DNA from 2 places in the Rhizobium sp. R86522 genome. Region 2 is predicted to be linked to the other one. Evidence: predicted binding sites of a transcription regulator. Region 2 holds the regulator's gene; the other holds the start of a gene.

Region 1 (3,411 bases), 650 kb from region 2:
GCCTTGCGGCGATCGCCGAAGCCAGGAGCCTTGACGGCAGCGATCTTCAGGCCGCCACGCAGCTTGTTGACGACGAGCGTAGCAAGAGCTTCGCCTTCGACGTCTTCAGCGATGATGACGAGCGGCTTGCCGGTCTGAACGACGGCTTCGAGAACCGGCAGCATGGCCTGGAGGTTCGAGAGCTTCTTTTCGTGCAGCAGGATGTAAGCGTCGTCGAGATCGGCGACCATCTTTTCCGGGTTGGTCACGAAGTAGGGCGACAGGTAGCCGCGGTCGAACTGCATGCCTTCGACGACTTCGAGTTCGGTTTCAGCGGTCTTGGCTTCTTCGACGGTGATAACGCCTTCGTTGCCGACCTTCTGCATGGCTTCGGCAATGTCTTTGCCGACCTGCGTATCGCCGTTTGCCGAGATCGTGCCGACCTGGGCAACTTCTTCCGAAGTCGAGATCTTCTTGGCCTTGGCCTGAAGGTCCTTGACGACTTCGAGAACGGCCAGATCGATACCGCGCTTCAGGTCCATCGGGTTCATGCCGGCAGCAACGGCCTTGTTGCCTTCGCGAACGATGGCCTGGGCAAGAACGGTTGCGGTCGTGGTGCCGTCGCCGGCGATGTCGTTGGTCTTCGAAGCAACTTCGCGGACCATCTGGGCGCCCATGTTCTCGAACTTGTCTTCCAGTTCGATTTCCTTGGCAACCGATACACCGTCCTTGGTGATGCGCGGTGCGCCGAAGGACTTGTCGATGATGACGTTACGACCCTTCGGGCCGAGCGTTACCTTCACGGCGTCTGCGAGGATGTCGACGCCATGCAGCATCTTTTCGCGCGCGGTGCGGCCAAACTTGATTTCTTTAGCAGCCATGTTCAAACTCCCGGGCTTCTAGCCCATTGTTGACTTGGTTAAAAAGGAAGAGGGGTGATCGCGCTGAAATCAGCCGATGACGCCCATGATGTCGGCTTCCTTCATGATCAGCAGGTCGACGCCATCGAGCTTGACCTCGGTGCCGGACCACTTGCCGAACAGGACGCGGTCGCCGACCTTGACGTCGAGAGCAACCTGCTTGCCGCTTTCGTCGCGGGCGCCCGGGCCAACAGCGATGACTTCGCCTTCAGCCGGCTTTTCCTTGGCAGTGTCAGGAATGATGATGCCGCCCTTGGTCTTTTCTTCGGACTCGACGCGCTTGACTACAACGCGGTCGTGCAGCGGACGGAAATTGGTGCTTGCCATTGTCTAATCCCTCGATCAAATGACACTCGCGATCCCTGGAGGGCATCGCATCGGAATTTGTTAGCACTCCCCCCTGGAGAGTGCCAGCGAGGCTGAGATAAGAACAGCCTGCGGACGAGTCAAGCGCGTCGATGAAAATCATCCGCGCTCCGTGCTCTTTTCTGAGACGCCTTCAGCCGACGAACGCGGTGGGCGGCAGCACCCTGATGCTGAGGGCCAATGCGATGGCCATGCAAGCCGTTGAACTGTTTGACAGTCCCATCCAGATCTGAAAAAGTTCAGTCGTGGAGTGCGCGAAACCTCCATGAGGCGCCATGCCGGAATTTCGCATCCGTCCTTCTCCAGACAACGGACCTCGACCATGGCACCCTTTGGCGCAATTTTCGCAGACAAACTCTTTCGCTTGCTTGGATCATCCCAGTCGCCCCTTCTCGTGGACGTGCGCGTCGACGAGGATGTCGAAGCCGATCCCTTCCTTTTGCCCACCGCCGTACGCCGTGATTACAGGACGGTCGAGCGCTGGGCGACAGAGATCAAATCCCCGGTCGTGGTCATCTGCCAGAAGGGGCGAAAGCTCAGTGAGGGCGTGGCAGCCCATCTCCGCCTGCAGGGCATATCTGCAGAAATTCTGGAGGGCGGCACGCTGGGCTGGGCTGAGGCCGGCCTTCCGTGCGTTCCCTTGGCGCGTCTTCCGATCCACACCGGTGGGACACTCTGGGTTACGCGCCACCGGCCAAAGATCGACCGGATCGCCTGTCCCTGGCTGATCCGCCGTTTCGTTGATCCTTTCGCCCGCTTCCTCTTCGTGTCTCCCTCGGAGGTGGACGCCGTTGCCGAGAGGTTTGACGGGCTACCTTTCGATATGGAGGGAGGCTTCTGGAGCCATCGTGGCGAGCTTTGCACCTTTGACACCATGCTTGCCGAATTCGGGCTGGAAACGCCCGCGCTTCAGACACTGGCACGCATCGTCCGTGCCGCCGATACCAACCGGCTCGATCTCGCGCCGGAGGCCGCCGGCCTGCTGGCGGTATCGCTTGGGCTGTCGAGGCTTCATGCCAACGACCTTCAACAATTGGAGCAGGGGCTCGTGATCTATGATGCCCTTTATCGATGGGCACGTGACGCCATGGATGAAAAGCATGACTGGATCGTTCGCGGTCCGCGCAGTGAGGGAAAGCCATGAGCATTGCGGTCGGAACCCCGGACAAGATCAGCGACATCAAGCCGACATTTCCCGAACTCGTCTCCGCCTTCGCCCGTATCGGCCTGATGTCCTTCGGCGGCCCGGCGGCGCAGATCGCGCTGATGCATAAAATCTGCGTCGAGGAAAAACGCTGGGTCGACGAGGCCCGTTATCTCCATGCCCTGAACTACTGCATGCTCCTGCCTGGCCCCGAAGCCCAGCAGCTCGCCACCTATATCGGCTGGCTCTTGCATGGCGTGCGCGGCGGCATCGTTGCCGGCCTTCTTTTCGTTCTGCCAGGCCTCGCCGTCATCCTCGGCCTCTCGACGCTCTATGCGCTCTATCAGGAGGCGAGCCTTGTCGCCGGCCTGTTCTTCGGCCTGAAGGCCGCAGTGCTTGCAATCGTCGTGGAAGCCGTCATCCGCATCGGCAAGCGGGCCCTGAAGACAAGCTTCCACCGATGGCTGGCCGCAGGTGCATTCCTTGCCCTTTTCCTCTTCTCGGTGCCGTTCCCCCTCGTCGTGCTTGCGGCTGCCCTGATCGGCCTGCTCCATGCGCGGGGCGCGTCATCTGCGGCGGAAGAGAACTCGCAAGAGATTGGCGTCCGTCCGCCTCTGTTCAGCCAACTCGCAACGCTCCTCTTCTGGGTCGCCGTCTGGCTCGCACCCCTGCCACTTCTGTGGCTGCTGCTGCCGGAAACGGCACTTCCCGAAATCCAGAGCTTCTTCTCGAAGATGGCGCTCGTCACCTTCGGCGGCGCCTATGCTGTGCTCGCCTATGTCGCCCAGGTCGCCGTCGATCACTATGCCTGGCTGAAACCCGGCGAAATGCTCGATGGCCTGGCGCTGGCGGAAACGACGCCAGGACCGCTGGTGCTCGTGCTCTCCTATGTCGGCTTTCTCGCCGGCTTCCGCGAAAGCGGCGGGCTCGACCCGTTGATTGGCGGTCTCCTCGGCGGCCTGATCGCCGCCTGGGCCACCTTCATCCCAAGCTTCATCTGGA
Region 2 (3,411 bases):
GCAGAAAAGCCGAAGGGGCCGATCAGGTCGGCGATTTCAGCGATCTTGCCGGCATTGTGGCTGGCAACGATGATGGTGCGGGTGTCGAGTTTGCGCATGCGATAGGTCCGTTCAAGAAGTCCAAAGGGTGCGGGACGCGCATTCCAGGCTGTTTCCGGCCGGATCGCGGAAGTAGATCGAGCATGCGCCGTTCGGCCATGTCAGTTCGGATTCGACCGGTATATCGGCCTGCTGCAGCCGACTGCGCATGGCATCGAGATCGTCGTGACGGACGATGAAACAGACATGGCCAGTGCCCCTCGTCCCGTGGGTCGGGACAGGGAAGGGGTCGTCGGCGATGGGTGTCTCCGTTTCTGCCGGATTGAAGATCAGAAGGACGCCGGACCCGCACCGATAGAAGATATGCCGGTTGCCGCCACGGCGGATTTTTTCAAGGCCGAGGACGCCGTCATAAAACGCCTCTGCCTTGTCCAGATCGTCCGCATAGAGTGCGGTTTCGAGGATCCCTTCGATCATGCGGCCCTTCTTCTCAGGCGATTGTCTGCTTCTGCAGCGCCACCAGTTCGTCGATGCCGTTCCGCGCCAGACCAAGCAACGTGAGGAACTCGTCCTGGCTGAACGGCTTGCCTTCTGCCGTGCCCTGGATCTCGACGATGCCGCCAGAGCCAGTCATGACGAAGTTGGCGTCCGTCTCGGCAGCCGAGTCTTCCAGATAATCGAGGTCGATCACAGGCTGGCTTGCGAAGATGCCGCACGAAACGGCCGCGATATGATCCTTGAGGACCTTCTCGACTTTGATCATGCTGCGGGCTTCCATCCACTTCAGGCAGTCATGCAGGGCAATGAAGGCGCCGGTGATCGCCGCCGTGCGCGTGCCGCCATCCGCCTGGATAACGTCGCAGTCGATCGAGATCTGGCGTTCGCCGAGAGCCTCGAGATCGACGATCGCCCGCAGGGACCGGCCGATGAGGCGCTGGATTTCCTGGGTACGGCCGCTTTGCTTGCCCGAGGCGGCCTCGCGCTTCATGCGATCACCGGTGGCGCGCGGCAGCATGCCGTATTCCGCCGTCACCCAGCCTTTGCCCGAATTGCGCAGCCACGGCGGGGTCTTCTCTTCCAGGCTCGCGGTGCACAGCACATGCGTGTCGCCGAACTTCACCAGGCAGGAGCCTTCTGCATGCTTGGAAAAGTTGCGCTCGAATGAAACCTTGCGCATTTGATCGGTTTTTCTGCCGGATGGCCGCATTGCAATCTCCTGGGTTGTTAGTTGCCTTCTAAGGACGGAGCAGCTTATTTGCAAAGAAAAACCATGCCGCAGCGCAGAGAGCCTTGCGCGCGGCGAAATACCCCTTGGTCATCCCGTAAGCAGTGACTATATTTCTTGCATGAAACCTCTGAGATCATGTTCGCTCCGATAATGGCATCACCGAAGACGACCGTCGCAGACGTGTCCGCCTCCCTGGACGACCGCTCCCGGGAGGTCTTTCGCCGTATCGTCGAGACCTATCTCGACAGCGGCGATCCGCTCGGTTCGCGTAATCTTTCGCGCTTATTGCCCATGTCGCTGTCGCCGGCCTCCGTGCGCAACGTCATGAGTGATCTCGAAGAACTCGGCCTCATCTACGCGCCGCATATCAGCGCTGGACGCCTGCCCACGCAGGCCGGCCTGCGCTTCTTCGTCGACGCCTTCATGCAGATCGGCGATCTTTCCGAAGGCGAGCGCGACGAAATCGAGCGTCAGATCAGGCCTTCCGGTGCCGATCAGCCGATGGAGGCCATGCTGACCGAGGCAAGCCGCATGCTGTCCGGCCTGTCGCGTGGCGCCGGTCTTGTCATCTCGGCAAAGAACGATCCCGTTCTCAAGCATGTCGAATTCATTCGGCTCGAACCGACCAAGGCGCTCGCCGTTCTCGTCGGCGAGCACAATCAGGTCGAGAACCGCATCATCGAACTGCCGGCAGGCATCACGGCCTCGCAGTTGACCGAGGCGGCCAATTTCCTGAACGCCAACCTGGCAGGTCAGACGCTGCGCGAACTGCGTGGCCAGATTGAAAGCCTGAAGTCCCAGGTGGCGACCGAGCTCGACACCCTGTCCCAGGATCTGGTCGAGCGCGGCCTCGCTGTCTGGTCGGGCGAAGTGGCCGAAAAGCAGCCCGCCCGCCTGATCGTCCGCGGTCGCGCCAATCTGCTCGAAGGTCTTGCCGGCTCTGAGGACATTGATCGCCTGCGCCTGCTCTTCGATGATCTGGAGCGCAAGGAAAGCTTGATCGAAATCCTTGATCTGGCCGAAAGCGGCCCGGGGGTCCGGATCTTCATCGGATCAGAAAACAAGCTTTTTTCGCTCTCCGGCTCCTCATTGATCGTCGCACCCTATCGTGATGGCGAAGACCGTATCGTCGGCGCCGTCGGCGTGATTGGTCCGACCCGCCTCAACTATTCGCGCATAGTGCCGATGGTCGATTACACCGCTCAGCTGATGGCGAGGCTCTCGCGCGGCGCGCGCTGAGCCAATTTCCCGACAAACCCTTGATTTTTTCTCGTCAAACCCTGATATCGGGCACGCATTCGAAAGCTTTGAGCTTCGAAAACGAGACATCATCCGGAGAACGTCATGACCGAAGAAACCAACAAGAACGGACCTGACGCGGCAGCTACCGAGGCAGAAGCAACCGCGACCACCGAAGAAGGACAGGTTGCGAACGAAAGCGAGGCCGGGTCCGCGCAGGAGAATGATCCGATCGACGCTTTGAAGGCAGAAAACGCCGATTTGCGCGACCGTTTCCTGCGCCTGGCCGCTGAAATGGACAATCTGCGCCGCCGCACCGACCGCGAAATCAAGGATGCCAAGTCCTATGCGGTCACCGGCTTCGCCCGCGACATGCTCTCCGTTTCCGACAACCTGCGACGCGCGATTGAGACGCTGCCGGACGAGGCTCGTGCCGCCGCAGACGCGACCGTCACCGCTCTGATCGAAGGTGTCGAAATGACCGAGCGCGGTATGCTGGCAACGCTCGAGCGCCATGGCGTGCGCAAGATCGAGGCGGAAGGCCAGAAGTTCGATCCGAACTTCCATCAGGCGATGTTCGAGGTGCCCAATCCGAACGTGCCCAACAACACAGTCGTCCAGGTCGTTCAGGCTGGCTACGCCATCGGCGAGCGTGTGCTGCGCCCGGCCATGGTCGGTGTTGCCAAGGGCGGTCCGAAGGAAGCCGCAGCCGAGGATGCCGCCAAGGCGTGAGCAGACGTGATATCGCGTGAATGAAAAAAAGCGCCCCATTCGGGCGCTTTTTTGCTGTCTGGACCTAAAGGCAGTCGCTCAGGCGGCGTTCGACGCCTGTTCCTCGTTGAGGAAGGTGTAGATCGCCGAGGCCGATTCAGTCGCCCGGAGCTTGGCCACCAGGTCCTGGTCGC

The links. The regulator HrcA, encoded in region 2, represses chaperone genes, less so after heat shock. The targets are predictions, from matches to a motif close to GTTAGCACTCNCNNNNNGNGAGTGCTAAC.
Region 1: the regulator HrcA is predicted to act here: its motif matches at 1,286-1,314, upstream of groES (co-chaperone GroES).

The regions. Positions count from the first base shown of each region.
Region 1 covers NZ_JAXHBX010000001.1:2,782,256-2,785,666, reverse strand. Annotated here, with positions in the region: gene groL (chaperonin GroEL) at 1-860, opposite strand, end outside; gene groES (co-chaperone GroES) at 930-1,226, opposite strand; gene SJY08_RS13635 (chromate resistance protein ChrB domain-containing protein) at 1,588-2,409, shown strand; gene chrA (chromate efflux transporter) at 2,406-3,411, shown strand, end outside.
Region 2 covers NZ_JAXHBX010000001.1:3,433,770-3,437,180, reverse strand. Annotated here, with positions in the region: gene rdgB (RdgB/HAM1 family non-canonical purine NTP pyrophosphatase) at 1-98, opposite strand, end outside; gene SJY08_RS16615 (VOC family protein) at 112-516, opposite strand; gene rph (ribonuclease PH) at 530-1,246, opposite strand; gene hrcA (heat-inducible transcriptional repressor HrcA) at 1,418-2,506, shown strand; gene grpE (nucleotide exchange factor GrpE) at 2,612-3,238, shown strand; gene ptsN (PTS IIA-like nitrogen regulatory protein PtsN) at 3,317-3,411, opposite strand, start outside.